DNA from 2 places in the Pseudarthrobacter sp. RHLT1-30-1 genome. Region 1 is predicted to be linked to the other one. Evidence: predicted binding sites of a transcription regulator. Region 1 holds the regulator's gene; the other holds the start of a gene.
The links. The regulator HrcA, encoded in region 1, represses chaperone genes, less so after heat shock. The targets are predictions, from matches to a motif close to TTNGCACTCGNNNNNNNCGAGTGCNAA.
Positions count from the first base shown of each region.

Region 2: the regulator HrcA is predicted to act here: its motif matches at 5,915-5,941, upstream of AC50YM_RS03960 (FmdB family zinc ribbon protein).

Region 1 is NZ_JBWZCG010000034.1:8,152-16,154, reverse strand. Features, by position in the region: gene AC50YM_RS18370 (16S rRNA (uracil(1498)-N(3))-methyltransferase) at 1-738, opposite strand, end outside; gene dnaJ (molecular chaperone DnaJ) at 741-1,868, opposite strand; gene hrcA (heat-inducible transcriptional repressor HrcA) at 1,965-2,978, opposite strand; gene AC50YM_RS18355 (DUF3097 domain-containing protein) at 3,192-4,040, shown strand; gene AC50YM_RS18350 (DUF4870 domain-containing protein) at 4,204-4,623, shown strand; gene hemW (radical SAM family heme chaperone HemW) at 4,710-5,948, opposite strand; gene lepA (translation elongation factor 4) at 6,012-7,865, opposite strand.
Region 2 is NZ_JBWZCG010000003.1:75,355-83,357, reverse strand. Features, by position in the region: gene guaA (glutamine-hydrolyzing GMP synthase) at 1-134, shown strand, start outside; gene AC50YM_RS03970 (AAA family ATPase) at 406-4,521, shown strand; gene cpaB (Flp pilus assembly protein CpaB) at 4,580-5,179, opposite strand; gene AC50YM_RS03960 (FmdB family zinc ribbon protein) at 5,571-5,828, opposite strand; gene AC50YM_RS03955 (5-formyltetrahydrofolate cyclo-ligase) at 5,975-6,610, opposite strand; gene galU (UTP--glucose-1-phosphate uridylyltransferase GalU) at 6,713-7,630, shown strand; gene AC50YM_RS03945 (GNAT family N-acetyltransferase) at 7,636-8,003, shown strand, end outside.

The sequences.
Region 1 (8,003 bases):
GGGTCCGGCCGTCGAGGAGCGCAGCACATGGTGCCCCAGCAGGGCCGTTACCGCTCCGGCGTCGCAGAGCCTGGTGACTTCCCGCGGGCTGATGCCGCCCTCAGGTCCCACAATCAGCAGCACCTCGCGTCCGTTCCCTGCTCCGTCGCCGGCCGGGCGGGAACCCTGCCAGGCTTCCAGGACCTGACGCAGCGGGCGTACGGCATCCTCGTGCAGGATCACGGCGAGATCGGCGGCAGCCACTGCCGCCTGCAGCCCGGCGCCGTCGACGGCGGCACGGACCTCCGGGATCCAGGCCCGGCGGGCCTGTTTGGCGGCCGCCGTGACGACCGACTGCCACTTCGCGTGCGCCCTGGCCGCACGTTCGGCCTTCCAGCGCACAATTGACCGTTCGGCCTGCCAGGGGATGACGGCGTCGATCCCCAGTTCGGTGGCAGTCTCGGCGGCGAGCTCGTCGCGATCGCCTTTGGCGAGGGCCTGGACCAGGACGAGCCGGACCCCGGGCCGTGGTTCGTCGGTGAGGGCGGAGCATTCCACCGTCAGCTCGCCGGGCTCGACGGCGGCGACACTACCGCTAAGCCGCTTCCCGGCGCCGTCGGCGATATCCACCGCCTCCCCCACGGCAAGACGCTTCACCGTGACCGCGTGGCGGGCCTCGGGTCCGTCAAGGACAAACACGGCGCCGGGGACGAGCCCGTCCAGGGTGCCGGGGGCGGTGAAGAAAACCGGGTTGCTCACCGCTACAGGTTACCGAGCCGGTCCCGCAGCTTCGAGAAGACCCCGCCGGTGCCGGCGAGCTTTCCTTCGGTGAACTGTTCGCCACGCAGCTTGGCGAGCTGGCGGAGCAGGTCCTCCTGGGCGGCGTCGAGCTTTGCGGGGGTGTCAACCTGCAGGTGGACCTTAAGGTCGCCACGGCCGTAGCCGCGCAAGTGGGTGACGCCCAGCCCGCGGAGGGTGATGACCTCGCCGGACTGGGTGCCGGCCTTGACGTCGATCTCCTGCTGGCCGTCGAAGGTGTCGAGGGTGAGTTCGGTTCCCAATGCGGCAGCCGTCATCGGGATGTTGAGGCTGGCATGGAGGTCATCGCCGTCGCGGACATAGGTGGCGTCGTTGTTGACCCGGATTTCCACGAAGAGGTCGCCGGCGGGTCCGCCGGCCGGTCCTGCCTCGCCCTGGCCGGAGAGCTGAATGCGGGTGCCGGTGGCCACACCGGCGGGCACCTTGACCGTCAGCGAGCGGCGGCTGCGGATCCGGCCCTGGCCGGCGCATTCGTTGCAGGGGTCTTTGATGACGGTGCCGAAGCCCGCGCAGGAACCGCAGGGGGCAGTCGTCATGACCTGGCCGAGGATGGAACGCACGGCGCGCTGGACCTGGCCGCTGCCGCCGCAGATGTCACAACGTTCCGGGTGGCTGCCTTCACGGCAGCAGGAGCCCTCACAGGTGGGGCAGGTGACGGCCGTTTCGACTTCAATTTTTTTGTTGACGCCGAAAACGGCGTCGCGGAGGTCGATCCGGACGCTGATCAGGGCGTCCTGTCCGCGGCGGACGCGGGAGGCCGGTCCGGTCTGGCCGCCGGCGCCGAAGAACGTCTCGAAAATGTCCTGGAACGCGAAGCCCTGCCCGGAGTAACTGCCGCCGCCGAAGCCGTTGTCAGTGCCGTTCTCGTTGCCCGTGGTGTCGTAGACCCGGCGTTTCTGCGGATCGGAAAGAACCTCGTAGGCGTGCGTGACGGCCTTGAAGCGGTCCGAGGCGTCGTCCCCGGGATTAACGTCCGGGTGGAGGTTGCGTGCCAGTTTGCGGTAGGCCTTCTTGATCTCTTCGCCCGTGGCTTCGCGGGAGACTCCAAGAACGTCGTAATGGCTGCTCAAAGTTTGTATCTCTTCCTGGTTGTACTGCCGGTTAGTGGCAAGAAGTCTGGTTGGGGTCCGGCGCGCCCGTGCGGGTGCCGGACGGGTTGCGGTCCGTCACGGGCCGAGAATCCTGGACAGGTAGCGGGCCACGGCCCGGACCGCGGCCATGGTGGTGGGGTAGTCCATCCGGGTGGGTCCAAGGACCCCGACCTTTGCGGTCGCGTCCGGGCCGTAGCCGGTCGCGACCACCGAGGCCTCGGCGAGCCCGTCGTACGGGTTCTCCCGGCCAATGCTGACCGTGACACCCCGCGGGTCCGCGGCCATGTCCCCGAGCAGGCGGAGCATGACCACTTGTTCCTCAAGGGCCTCGAGGACCGGGCCAATGCTGAGCGGGAAGTCGACGTTGGAGCGGGCCAGGTTGGCTGTTCCGGCCATGACCATCCGCTCCTCGCGGCTGCTGGCTGCCAGTGCCTCCAGGCCGCGGGCCAAGGCCTGGGCGTCGGCCCGCCGCGAGGGCGGGCAGGTGACAATCACGGAATTCAGTGACTGCGGCAACTGGTTCAGGGACGTCCCGGACAAGGTTCCGAGGAAACGCGTCCGCAGCTCGGACAGCGCCTCCTCGGAGAGGTCCTGCCCGACGTCGATGACCCGCTGTTCGACCTTGCCGGTGTCGGCGATCAACACTGCCAGCACCTTGCGCGGCGCCAGCAGGACGAATTCGATGTGCCGCACCTTGGCCCTGCTCAGGTGCGGGTACTGCACCACGGCGACCTGGTGTGTCAGCTGCGAGAGCAGCCGCACGGTCCGGTCCAGCACGTCGTCGAGGTCGTCGGAGCCCTCAAGCAGGGCCTGGATGGCGCGGCGTTCCGCCGGCGAGAGCGGCTTTACGGCCGAAATCTGGTCCACGAAGAGCCGGTAGCCCTTGTCTGTGGGAATCCGCCCGGCGCTGGTATGCGGCGCGGTGATCAGCCCGTCATCTTCCAGGGCCGCCATGTCATTGCGGATTGTGGCGCTGGACACGCCCAGGTGGTGCCGCTCGACCAGGGCCTTGGAGCCGACAGGTTCCCGTGAATGGACGTAGTCCTCCACGATGGCGCGCAGCACTTCAAGTTTGCGCGGTTCGCTCATGCCCCACCTCCAATCGACTGTCCGGATCCGATGCCGCCGTGAGCCGGCTTTTGCGGGCCGCCGGGTTAGCACTCGACATGCCTAAGTGCTAACCAGTCTAATATGAGTCGCCGCGTTGTTAGCATTGGATTCGCTCCGGGCGTTCTTTCCGGGGCTGGTGTTTTCGGGCACAGCCCGCCCGCAGCCATCCGAGTGCAAAGGACTGTGTGACCGATGTCGTACCAGAACTGGGGTCCGCAGGACCTCTCCGCGCCCGCCAAGACGCAGCTGCCGGAAGTGCCGGTGGAGCGCGGAATGGTGCTCGAAGAGGTCCAGTCCGGCTGGGTCGGCGCGGTGACGCAGGTGGAGAAGTCCGGCGGGATGCACGTCGTCGCCCTTGAGGACCGGCGCGGCAAGTCCCGGTCGTTTCGGCTCGGCTTCGGCTTCCTGCTGGAAGGCCAGCCGATCCGGCTGATGCCTCCGGCGCCGCGCGCCGCAGCGCCGGCGGCAGGAATCCGCACGGCCTCCGGCTCGGTCCGGGTCCAGGGCCAGCGGGCCCAGGTGGCGAAGGCCAGCCGGATCTGGGTGGAGGGCAAGCACGACGCCGAACTGGTGGAGAGGGTCTGGGGCGACGATCTGAGGGTGGAGGGCATCGTCGTCGAGCCGTTGCACGGCATTGACGACCTCGCCGGAGCCGTTGCCGCCTTCCGGCCCGGCCCGGGACGCCGGCTGGGCGTTCTGGTGGACCATCTGGTGCCGAATTCCAAGGAATCCCGGATCGCCGACGCCGTGATGGCCTCCCCCGGAGCGGCCGGGAACGTGCTGATTGTGGGCCATCCTTATGTGGATGTCTGGCAGGCGATAAGGCCGTCGGTGCTGGGGATCGAGAAGTGGCCGGTTATTCCGCGCGGGGTGGACTGGAAGACCGGCATCCTGACGGCCTTCGGCTGGCCACACAGCACCAAGGAGGATATCGGCCTGGGCTGGCAGAAGCTCCTCGGCGCGGTGCGCAGTTATGCGGATCTGGAGCCCTCCCTGCTGGGCCGGGTCGAAGAGGTCATCGATTTCCTCACGGTTCCGTAGTAGCCGCGCCCGTCTCTTGTAGCCCGCGCCGCACGGGCCGCCGCCAGCGGGCCGATCGGCGTTTTGGTGCCCAAGCACGTATTCTTGGTAGGGCGGTTGTGCTCCCGGCGCAGCCCTGCAAGTCAAAGCACCAATGCACCCCCGCAATCTGAAGGACGACACCGTGGCAGACGACGCACGCGAACACGCTGGCAACCAGGCCGGCCATGGCCAGCCTCCGTACCATGGCGTTCCGGCAAATGCCCTGCCGCTGACGGCAAACGAGGACCGGCAATGGGCCACACTGGCCCACTTCGGCGGCATCCTGGGCTGTGTGCCCGCGTTGTTGATCTACCTGATCTTCAAGGACCGGGGCCCGTTCACGGCGCAGGAGTCCAAAGAGGCCCTGAACTTCACGCTGCCCCCCACCGCTGCGGCCGTGCTGTGCAACCTGCTGGTCTTTGTACCGTTTGTGGGGAACATTTTCGCGGTCCTCGCCACGGTCATCTGGATCGCCGTGACCTGCTTCTCGGTCGCGGCCGGCATCCACGTCAATCGCGGCCAGCCGCACCGCTACGAATTCAACCTCCGCTGGATCAAGTAGGGCGGCATCCCCGCGGCGCCTAAGAACCCGGTCCCAAATAGGAAAGCCGGCCGCTGCCCCCAGGGGCAGCGGCCGGCTTTTTCGGCTCAGTCCGGCAGGATCCTGCGGACCACGGCGTCGGCGAGCAGCCGGCCCTTGAGCGTCAGGACCAGCCTGCCCCGGAAGGCTGAGGCCGGATCCACGAGTCCGTCCGCGATAAGTCCCGCGACAGCATGCCGCCCGGTGTCGCCCAGGCCGCCGAGACTGGCGATCTCCAGCCCGGAGTTCAGGCGGGCTTCCAGCATTACGCGCTCGACATTCCGGGTTTCCGAATCGAGAGTTTCCCGGCCGGCAGCCGGCGAGAGGCCGGCGTCCAGCCGGTTCGCGTAGGCGACGGGGTGCTTGACGTTCCACCAGCGCACACCTCCCACGTGCGAGTGCGCACCGGGGCCGATCCCCCACCAGTCGTCGCCGCGCCAGTATGCGAGGTTGTGGCGGCATGCCTGCCCGGGGGTGCGGGCCCAGTTGCTGACCTCGTACCAGGACAAACCCGCCGCCGAGATAAGCTCGTCGGCGAGTTCGTACTTGGCGGCGTGGTCGTCGTCGTCGATTCCCGGGACCTCGCCCCGGCGGATCTGCGCGGCGAGTTTGGTGCCCTCCTCGACAATCAGTGCGTAGGCGCTGATGTGGTCCGGGCCGTAGGACAGCGCCGTCTCGAGCGAATAACGCCAGTCGGCCAGTGACTCCCCCGGCGTCCCGTAGATCAGGTCGAGGCTGACAGCGAGGCCCGCCTCCCTGGCCCACCGGACCGCCTCGGGCACCCGGCTTGGGGTGTGCGTCCGGTCCAGGACCTTCAGGACGTGCGGCACCGCCGACTGCATCCCAAAAGACACCCTGGTGAAGCCCGCGTCCGCCAGAAGCTGCAGGGATTCGGGGGTGACCGAGTCCGGGTTCGCTTCCGTGGTGACCTCGGCGCCGGGCTCGAGTCCCCAGGCTGCAACGGCGGCGGTGAGGATGCGGGCAAGGTCGTCGGCCGGAAGCAGTGTGGGTGTTCCGCCGCCAAAAAATACCGTGCTGAGCGGTCGTGCCGGCACACCGCTGTTCTTCAGGGCAACGGCCGCGAAGTCGATTTCCGCGACCGCCGTGGCGGCGTACGCGTCCTGGGACGCCCCGCCGCCGAGCTCCGTGGCGGTGTAGGTGTTGAAGTCGCAGTAGCCGCAGCGCACAGCGCAGAACGGGATGTGCACATAGAGCCCAAAGGCGCGGGCCGCGGCACCGTCGAGTGCCTGGCCGGGCAGCAGACCGTCGGGCGGGGCCGGGTCACCCAGCGGCAGGGCGCTAGGCACGGGTCCTGCCGGCCTGCATCGGGACAGTCTTCACCAGCACCGCTACTTCCTTCACCAGCACCGCTACTTCTTGGCCTTGTCCTTGGACTCGTCCGTGGTGAGGGCGGCGATGAAGGCTTCCTGCGGGACCTCGACGCGGCCCACCATCTTCATGCGCTTCTTGCCCTCCTTCTGCTTTTCCAGGAGTTTGCGCTTTCGGGTGATGTCACCGCCGTAGCACTTGGCGAGCACGTCCTTACGGATGGCGCGGATGCTTTCCCGGGCGATGATCCGGGAGCCAATGGCGGCCTGGATGGGCACCTCGAACTGCTGGCGCGGAATCAGTTCGCGCAGCTTGCCTGTCATCATCACGCCGTAGGCGTACGCCTTGTCGCGGTGGGTGATGGCGGAGAAGGCATCCACCTGCTCGCCCTGGAGCATGATGTCGACCTTGACCAGATCGGCGACCTGCTCGCCGTCGGCCTTCCAGTCCAGCGAGCCGTAGCCGCGGGTCTTGGATTTGAGGATGTCGAAGAAGTCGAAGACGATCTCGGCCAGCGGCAGGCGGTATCGGATTTCCACCCGGTCCTCGGAGAGATAGTCCATGCCGCCCATGACGCCGCGCCGGCTCTGGCACAGCTCCATGATGGCGCCGACAAATTCGTTCGGCGCCAGGATGGTGGCGGAAACCATCGGCTCGCGGACCTCGGCGATCTTGCCGGTGGGGTATTCGCTGGGGTTGGTGACGTGGACGACCTTCTTGTCCTCCAGGGTCACCTCGTACTCCACGTTCGGGGCGGTGGAGATCAGGTCCAGGTTGTATTCGCGTTCGAGCCGCTCCCGGGTGATTTCCAGGTGCAGCAGGCCCAGGAAACCCACGCGGAAGCCGAAGCCCAGCGCGGCGGACGTCTCCGGCTCGTACACCAGTGCGGCGTCGTTCAGCATCAGTTTTTCCAGCGCATCGCGGAGCACCGGGTAGTCCGTGCCGTCCAGCGGGTACAGGCCGGAGAACACCATCGGCTTGGCGTCGGCGTAGCCGGGCAGGGACTGGGTGGCGGGCTTGGCCAGGTTGGTGACGGTGTCGCCGACCTTGGAGAGCCGGACGTCCTTCACACCGGTGATGAGGTAGCCCACCTCGCCGACGCCGAGGCCCTTGGAGGGGGTGGGCTCCGGGGAGCTGACACCGATTTCCAGGAGTTCATGGGTGGCGCGGGTGGACATCATCTGGATGCGTTCGCGGGGGTGCAGCATGCCGTCGACCACACGCACGTAGGTGACCACGCCGCGGTAGGTGTCATAGACCGAGTCGAAAATCATGGCCCGGGCCGGGGCGTTGGGGTCGCCCACGGGGGCAGGAAGATCACGGATGATCTTGTCCAGCAGGACCTCGACGCCCATGCCGGTCTTGCCGGAGACACGGAGCACGTCGTCGGGGTCTCCGCCGATCAGGTTGGCGAGTTCCGCGGCGTACTTCTCCGGCTGGGCTGCCGGGAGGTCGATTTTGTTCAGGACCGGGATGATCGTGAGGTTATTTTCCATCGCCAGGTAGAGGTTGGCGAGCGTCTGGGCCTCGATGCCCTGCGCCGCGTCCACAAGCAGCACAGCGCCTTCGCAGGCCGCGAGCGAGCGGGACACCTCGTAGGTGAAGTCAACGTGTCCGGGAGTGTCGATCATGTTCAGCGCATAGCTGACGCCGTCGAGCTCCCAGGGCATCCGGACTGCCTGGGACTTAATGGTGATGCCGCGTTCGCGCTCAATGTCCATGCGGTCCAGGTACTGGGCCTTCATGTCACGGGACTGGACGACGCCGGTGTACTGGAGCATCCGGTCGGCCAGTGTGGATTTGCCGTGGTCAATGTGCGCAATGATGCAAAAGTTCCGGATGATGGCCGGATCTGTTGCGGCGGGCACCGGGGCGGTGCGGGCCATGGGAGACACGCAGGGTCCTTACTCTTGGCATTCTGTTGGCTGTGCACGGTCGGCGCTGAGACTGGGTTCCCGGCGGCGACGTGCCGTATATCTGAACCTATAGTCTCCCACGTCCGGGCCTGTGGAACTGCATCCCGGGATCCCGGA
Region 2 (8,003 bases), on a different contig from region 1:
CCGCAGACTGGTCGCGGCTGCCCTACGATCTGCTGGCCAAGATCTCCAACCGCATCACCAACGAGGTGGACGGCGTGAACCGCGTGGTGCTGGACGTGACCAGCAAGCCGCCGGGAACCATCGAATGGGAATAGTCCGCTAACGGGCTAGCCAGTGGCCGGTCTCCGCGAGAGACCGGCCACTTTGCGTCTGTCGGGCCATCCCCGCCGGGGAACTGTTCGGCCGCCTGGGCGGGGCTTGTGATCCGGTGAATTCGCGTCGAATTTGGGCCCCGCCAGTGTTGCGGACTCTCACCGGCGACGGATTCGGGCTACCCTCGAAAGCATGCCGGTATGGTCCAGAACGTCCCGCGCGAGCACTAAAAACGTGAGCAGAGAAAACGCGAGCACAGAAAAGAAGGCAGCAGTGTCAGTTGGTCAAGGCCACCCCGAGGGCTCCGAGGAGCTCAGGAAATGGCTGTCGGGGCTCAAGCCCGTCACCGGAGCAGATACCATGCTGCGGTTCACCAAAACGCCCGAAGGCTCCATTGACCTGACCCATGCCCATCCCTCCGGCCTGGCCCAGCTGATGGCCGGCCGGCGCACCAGGCTCTCCACCCTGATCCGTGACCACCAGCAGTACGTCGTCGCCGCGCGGGCATCCCGCAACCTGCGGTCCAAGATCTTCGAACTCACCAACGACCGCGGCATCGATGCAGGATACTTCTCGGCCGGCACCGTCGTCTGGACGTCCGCCGTCGGGGGCAAGCCGCAGCGCATCTCCGCCCCGGTCATGCTGACCGCCATCTCCCTTACGGTCCGCCCCGGTGAGGACGACTACGAACTCCAGCTGACCGAACAGGCCAAGATTAACCCCGCCCTGGTCCGGCACCTGAAGACCGTCCACGGGATCGTCTTTGACGTCAACGCTGTCACCCGGATGGCCTACAGCACCGCCCGTTTCGATCCTCAGCCGGTCCTCGACCGCCTAGGCACGCTCATCCAGCCGATCCACGGCGCCGAGGTCGAACACAACCTGCTGGTCTCCACCTTCGCTGACCTCTCCGGCAGCCTTGAGGACCCGTGGATCAACGAGAACCATCCCCTCGTGGCCGCCCTGGCGCGGGCCGCCGGCGGCGCGGCGGCGGAGGTTCCCGAGCTCAAACCCGGGCGCTTCCCGAGCACCGACGATCGGGATCCCGCCGATGAACTGCTGCTGCTCGACGCCGACACCGACCAGCAGTTCGTCGTCGACGCCGTCCGTGCCGGCGACTCGCTCGTCGTCAGCAGCCCGCCGGGCACCGGCCAGACCCAGACCGCCATCAACACCATCGGTGCCCTCGTCGATCAGGGCAAAACCGTCCTGGTCGTGGGGGACCGGCGTGCCAGCCTGGCCGGGATTTCCGCGGAGCTGGACACGCTGGGGCTGGACTCCATCCTCTTCCAGCTCGCGGGCAACGCCACGCCCCTGCAGCTGAAGGGTCAGCTGGTCCGCGCCATCGTGCGGAACGAGAAGTCCCTCGAACCCCAGCTCAGCAACCTGCACACCACGCTGATCGAGCACCGCCACGCCCTCCGGGACCACGTTTCGTCGCTGCATGACATCCGCCAGCGCTGGGGCTGCTCGCCGTATGAGGCCATGCAGTCGCTGGCCGAACTGACCTCCATCCAGCCCGCACCGGCCACGACCGTCCGGCTCAAGCGCAGCGTGCTGGACAGCATCCGCGACCGGGAGGAACTGGCCGGGCGGCTCCGCCGGGCGGCCGAGCTGGGAAGCTTCAGCCGCGCCTCGACGACGAGTCCCTGGCACGGCGCCCGACTGCTTACCCGCAAGGAAACCCAGGAAGCCCAGCAGGTCGCCCGCTCCGTCGCCGGGAAGCTGCCGGAATTGCGGGACCTAATGAACGGCGTCGCCGAACACGCCGAGATCCGACTGGGCCGCACGTTTGCCGAGTGGGGCGACCAGATCGAGCTGCTGGTCGCGGTGCGCGAAAGCCTCGACAAGTTCACCCCGGACATCTTCGACCGTCCGGTCCACGACCTGATCTCCGCCACCGCCGCATCCTCCTGGCGGCGCGAACGGAACATTGAGATGCCGTCCATGCAGCGCTCCCGCCTGCGCAGGGTTGCGAAGGAATACGTTCGGCCGGGCGTCCACATCGCCGACCTGCACAGCTCCCTCGCGCTGGTGCAGGAGCAGCGGTCAGCATGGTCCGACTACGCCACGACGCAGCGCCATCCGGCGGTCCCGTCCGGCCTCGGAGAAATCATTTCCCTGTACCGCGAACTGGAATCTGAGCTGGCCGAGCTGGGCCAGGCTGTCCGGCACACCGCGGCAGGCGGCGAGTTGCACCGCACCCCCTACGAAGAACTCATGGAACGCCTGGGACGGCTGGTGGCGGACACCGGGACACTCGAAACCCTGCCGGAGCGGACGCTTCTCGTGGAGGACATGCGCGAGCACGGCCTCGGCGAACTCCTCTCCGACCTTGCCCGGCGCGAGGTGCCCGCCGAATCGGTGGCGGCCGAACTCGAGCTCGCCTGGTGGCAGTCGGCGCTGGAAGCCATGATCAGTGGGGACGACTACCTGGCCATGTCCGACGGCGACGCCCTGCGTCAGCTGGAAGCCGAGTACCGTCTCGCGGACAACGCCCACATCGCCAGCGGTGCGGCCCGCCTGCGTTGGACGCTTGCCGAACGCTGGCGGGCGGCAGTCGCCGAGCACCCGCGCCCGGCCGAGCTGCTGCGCAGCCTGCTCAAGGACGGCCGGGTGACGCTTTCAGCCCTGTCAGGCCAGGCCGCGGAACTGCTGCCGATGCTGGTGCCGGTATGGTCGGTCAGCCCGTATCTCCTGACCGCGGTTTTGCCGGTGGAGCAGCGGTTCGACGCCGTGGTCATCCTCGATGCCGAGGCAACTTCGCTGCAGGCCGTCCTGCCGGCCATCGCCCGCGCCCGTCAGGTCATCGCCTTCGGCGACGACCGGATCGCCAGCCCGCGGACCTTCACGGTCAGTGTGGAACGGCTTGCCGCCGGCGAGAGCTCCCACCAGGGGGTGGAGAGCGCCTTCAAGGCGCTGGCCGCCGTGTTGCCCGCCTGGCACCTGCGGACCATCTACCGCGCCGTTGATGAAGACCTCGTGCGCCAGCTGAGCCGGAGCTTTTACGACGGCGGACTGCGCCGCCTGCCGGAAGGCCAGTCCGCCACCGGGCTGGACCGCGCCCTGACGGTGGAATACCTGCCCGACGGCACCGGACTGCCCAGCGCAGACCAGGACGGCGTCGAATCGGTGGTCGCCGAAGTGAACCGGGCAGTGGAGCTCGTCTTCGAGCACGCCCGGCTTCGGCCACGCACGTCGCTGGCTGTCGTCACGGGCAGCCTCCGGCATGCCGCGCGGATCGGCGAGTCCATCCGGCTGCAGCTGCCGAACTACCCGCTGCTGGCCAGCTTCTTCACCGCCGGCGACGAGTCCTTCCGGGTGGTGGACCTGGAACGCGCCCAGGGTTTGGTCCGCGACCACGTGATCTTCTCGCCCGGCTACGGCCGCACACCGCACGGACGCGCGCTGCACAACCTGGGCCCGCTGTCCGCGGAGGGCGGGCGGGCCAAATTCGCCCTCGCCATGACCAGGGCACGCCGTTCCCTGCACGTGCTGAGCTGTTTCCGTCCCGAAGATCTGGACGTGACCCGGCTGAGCCACGGCGCGGTCGACTTCTACGAGCTTCTGGACCGCGAAATCGCGGGCAACTCCGATCTCGGCAGCCCGGCATCGCGGGCGGCGGCCAGCGAACAGGCCCTCGGAGCTGACCCGCTCGTGGCGGACCTCGGTGACCGGCTGCGGGCCAGGGGTGCCCGGGTCTGGCACCAGTACGACGGCGCCCTGAACATGGTGGCCGCCGCCGATCCTCTGAGCACGCTCGGGCAGGACGACGCCGAGATTCCCCGGCCGGTGGCGATCGAGTCCGACGGCACCGAGCAGTACCGCCGGCTGACTGTCCGTGAACGCAGCAGGCTCCGCCCGCAGCTCCTGGAGCGACTCGGCTGGCGCTACATGCCACTATGGACAATAGAGGTCTTCACCGATCCTTCGGCCTGCGCCGACCGCATCGGCGGATACCTTGGCCTGGAGAAACCGACCGCCTCGCACCGGAAGCCGGCGTCACCGGGTTTCTTCGACGACGACGTTGAGAACCTGGCCGTCAATGCAGCGCAGGCCTCGGCGGGGCCGGTCCCGTCCGGAGATCCGCACGGTACGCCGGTCAGCGCGGAACACGACAGAACAGATCAGGGCAGTAAGGAGGCCGGAGGCATGAACGCGGACGGTGGCACCCGGAACAACGGCGAATCGCAGAACAGCGGCGAATCCCGCCGGGGCAGCCAGGACGGCCAGGACGGAGCACCCCTGGGGGCAACACCGGCGGCGGTCCCGGCCGGTGTCCTGCCGAACAAGGCCGCCGAAGACGATCCGCGGCGCTGGGGCGACGAGCCCGGCGGCTACGACCACGACTCCTGGCTGCAGGAACAAAAGCCCCCGCACTGGGGCTAGGACCATCCGGGCCGCGCACCGCGCCGGGGGGGCGGAACCTCGTGACCGGGCGAACCTCCTAACCGGGGGCGGCCCCCACTAGAACGAAGAACAGCTTTCCCTGCGTGGAGGCACCGGCGAGACGACGCGCCTGTTCGGCGTCAGCAGCCACGACCAGAAGTCCGTCGGTCTCCCCGGTCGCCAGCCAGGGGCCCGCCCCATCGCCGTGCCCGGAGGTCCACAGCACCGGCACCGCGGCCGCCAGCAGCTGGGAGGCTGCGGGCTGGTCAAAGCCGCTGCCATTCGTCAGCACCACGTTGACGAGCTGTCCCGGGGAGAGCAGCTGGATTGAAGCGGGATCCGCCATCCGGAGCGGCACGGCAGCGGATCCGGGAGGGCTTCCCGCCAGCAGGCCTGGTCCCAGGAGCTGGGATTCGGAGAGCAGTTGGCCTTTGCGCAAGCCCACGGCCAGTTGCTGACCCTGCAGGGATTCGGTGCTCTCATAGCTGCCCGCCGGAACGAGTCCGCGGGGGACCTTCAGTACGCTCAGGTCGTCCGGGGCGAGTGTCTTTCCTGCTGGAAGGTCCCGTGCCGCGGCGAGGGCAGGGACGGTGTCAGCAGGGGCCGGCGTCAGCTCCTGCACCGTGAGACCGGCGGCCACGCATAGCAGTAGTGCCACCGCCAGCCGTCGGTGCCGGGTCAGCCACCGGCCCAGCCGCCTCCGGTAAGGCGGCCGGACGGTGCGTCCAGGTCCGTGCGGAGGGCTTCCGGAGTGGGGCCGTCGTGGGCGGCGCTTTACGGAACGCCCAATGCCAAGGACCGATGGAGGTCGCAAGGCGCCGCGAAAGAGGATAAGAACGGAAGCCGTGGGGATGATGCCAAAGGGCGGCCCGGACGCTGAAAGTGTGGCCATACTGCGAGGCTAGGCCTGAAGCGGACACTTTGCGGACGCGGTTTCGGCTATGTGGAAAACCACCGAGACCGAGCGCCTTGAAGGCAGTCCTGGCTGGCGGAAATGCCGCCGTTACCGCGTGTACCGGGTTTGCGGAAGCGGACCCCGAAGAATTCGCCTAGCTGGCGGAAGCGGCGGCGGGTGCGGGAGTTGCTGCCGGCGCGGGAGCCGGAGCCGGCGAGACTGTGCTGCCCTTGGCGTCGCGGGAGTCGTTCCGGTAGAACCCGGAACCCTTGAAGACGACGCCGACGCTGTTGAACTTTTTGCGAAGCGTCCCCTGGCACTCGGGGCAGGACGTGAGGGAGCTGTCGGTGAACGACTGCACAATCTCGAAGGCGTGGCTGCAGTCCTTGCAGGCGTATGCATACGTGGGCACTGGAAATCCTCCTCTGGGACAAACGAGCAGGTCCCGGGCTGTCCGGTCAGGATCGCTGCCGATCTGGTGACCGGCGGATCCTTCCCTTAGCAGTCGCAGGGCCTGAGTGCTAATTCTATCACCCCGGCCAGGGGGCCCCACGAGCCCTATGGCTGCAGCCGCAGCAAACCCCCCGGGGTCAGGGCGGCCGCCACCTTCCGGTCGTAAGACTGTGCCGGGATGCTGCCGGCGGGCAGCACCTCTGAGTCGTACACGATGGCGGCGGTTGGCAGGGAAGGCAACGGCCCGCCGTCGGGCGCCCCGGTCCTGGCAGGAATGACATCCGCCAAAGCAGCCAGAAACGTGTCGTAGTAGCCGCCGCCCTGTCCGATCCGGTTGCCGGAAAAGTCGACAGCGGTGGCCGGCAGAAAGATGCCGGCGGTGTGTTTCATGACAATGGTGTCGTGGCGTTCCCCTGCGGGCTCCTGGATCGGAGCGTAGCGGCTGCGCGCGAATTCGGAGTCAGGCGTCCAGTACACCCAGCTCAGCACCAGATCGGGTTCGCAGACCGGCAGCAGGATCCGGTGCCCCGCCCCGTGCAAAGCTGCCAGCAACGGAAGCGTGGGAGGCTCTGCACCCACGCCAAGGTAGGCCGCGAAGGTGCCCCGGCCGCCACCGGTAAGTCCCGACGCCCAAGCGAGTCCATGCCGGGCGATGCCGGCCCCGGCGCCGTCCAGCGAAGCCCGTGTCAACGCGGCACGCCTGGCCCGATGACTGGCCCGGATCTCTTCCTTCGACGCCATAATGACCCGTCCTTTCGAATGATGTGACGGGGCCCGGGGAGCAGCGGTCCCGGACGACCCGAATGATTACGCAATGTTTGGTCCCTCCGTTAGATTAGACGAGTGACTACACCCAACGCTCCCGTCCGCAAGGCCGTCATTCCCGCAGCCGGCCTCGGAACCAGATTCCTTCCGGCCACGAAGGCGATGCCCAAGGAAATGCTGCCCGTCGTCGACAAGCCGGCCATCCAGTACGTCGTGGAGGAAGCCGTCAAGGTCGGGCTCAACGACATCCTGATGATCACCGGACGCAGCAAGCGCGCGCTGGAAGACCACTTCGACCGCGTCCCCACCCTGGAAGCCACGCTGGCCGCCAAGGGCGACACCGCCAAGCTGGAATCCATTCAGGCCGCCAGCAACCTTGGCGACATCCACTACGTCCGCCAGGGCGATCCGATGGGCCTGGGCCACGCCGTCCTCCGCGCAAAGCAGCACGTGGGCTACGAGCCGTTCGCTGTCCTGCTGGGTGATGACCTGATCGACGCCCGGGACGAACTGCTCAGCACCATGATCGAGGTCCAGGCGAAGACCGGGGGATCGGTGATTGCCTTGATTGAGGTCGAGCCCTCCGAGATCAGCGCCTACGGCTGCGCCGACATCGAGTCGATCGATGGCGAAGAATACGTCCGGATCAAGCACCTCGTCGAGAAGCCCGACGTCAAAGACGCCCCGTCCAACCTCGCCATCATCGGCCGGTATGTTCTCCACCCCGCGGTCTTTGAGGTGCTGGAACACACTGAGCCCGGACGCGGCGGCGAAATCCAGCTCACCGACGCGCTGCAGGAACTCGCCGCCGGCGACAAAGAAGGCCATGGCGTGTACGGCGTGGTCTTCCGAGGCCGCCGCTACGATACCGGTGACAAGCTCAGCTACCTCAAGGCTTGTGTCCAGCTCGCCTGCGACAGCGAGGACTTGGGCCCCGGCCTGCGGGAATGGCTGCCGGGATTCGCTTCGAGCCTCGCTCCCAGCCTGACCAAGTAGTTCCGGTGGCGGGCGGCTTCAGCTGGCCGGTCACGCTGGAAAGCGGCGACCTCGTGTTGCGTCCCATTCGGTACCGGGACCGCAAAGAGTGGACCGACGTCCGCTCCCGCAATCAGGAGTGGCTCGCCCCCTGGGAAGCGTCCAACCCTGATCCCGGGGGCGGGCTTCCCGACTATCGCGCGATGGTGCGCTCCCTCAAGTCCCAGGCGGCCCTGGCGACGGCCCTCCCTTTTCTGATCACCGAGCGGACCCCGGGCTTCCGGGATCCTGTGATCGTGGGACAACTGACCGTGTCCTCCATTGTGTGGGGCTCGGCAATGATGGCAACCCTGGGTTACTGGGTGGACAAGGGCCGGGCCGGCCGGGGCATTGC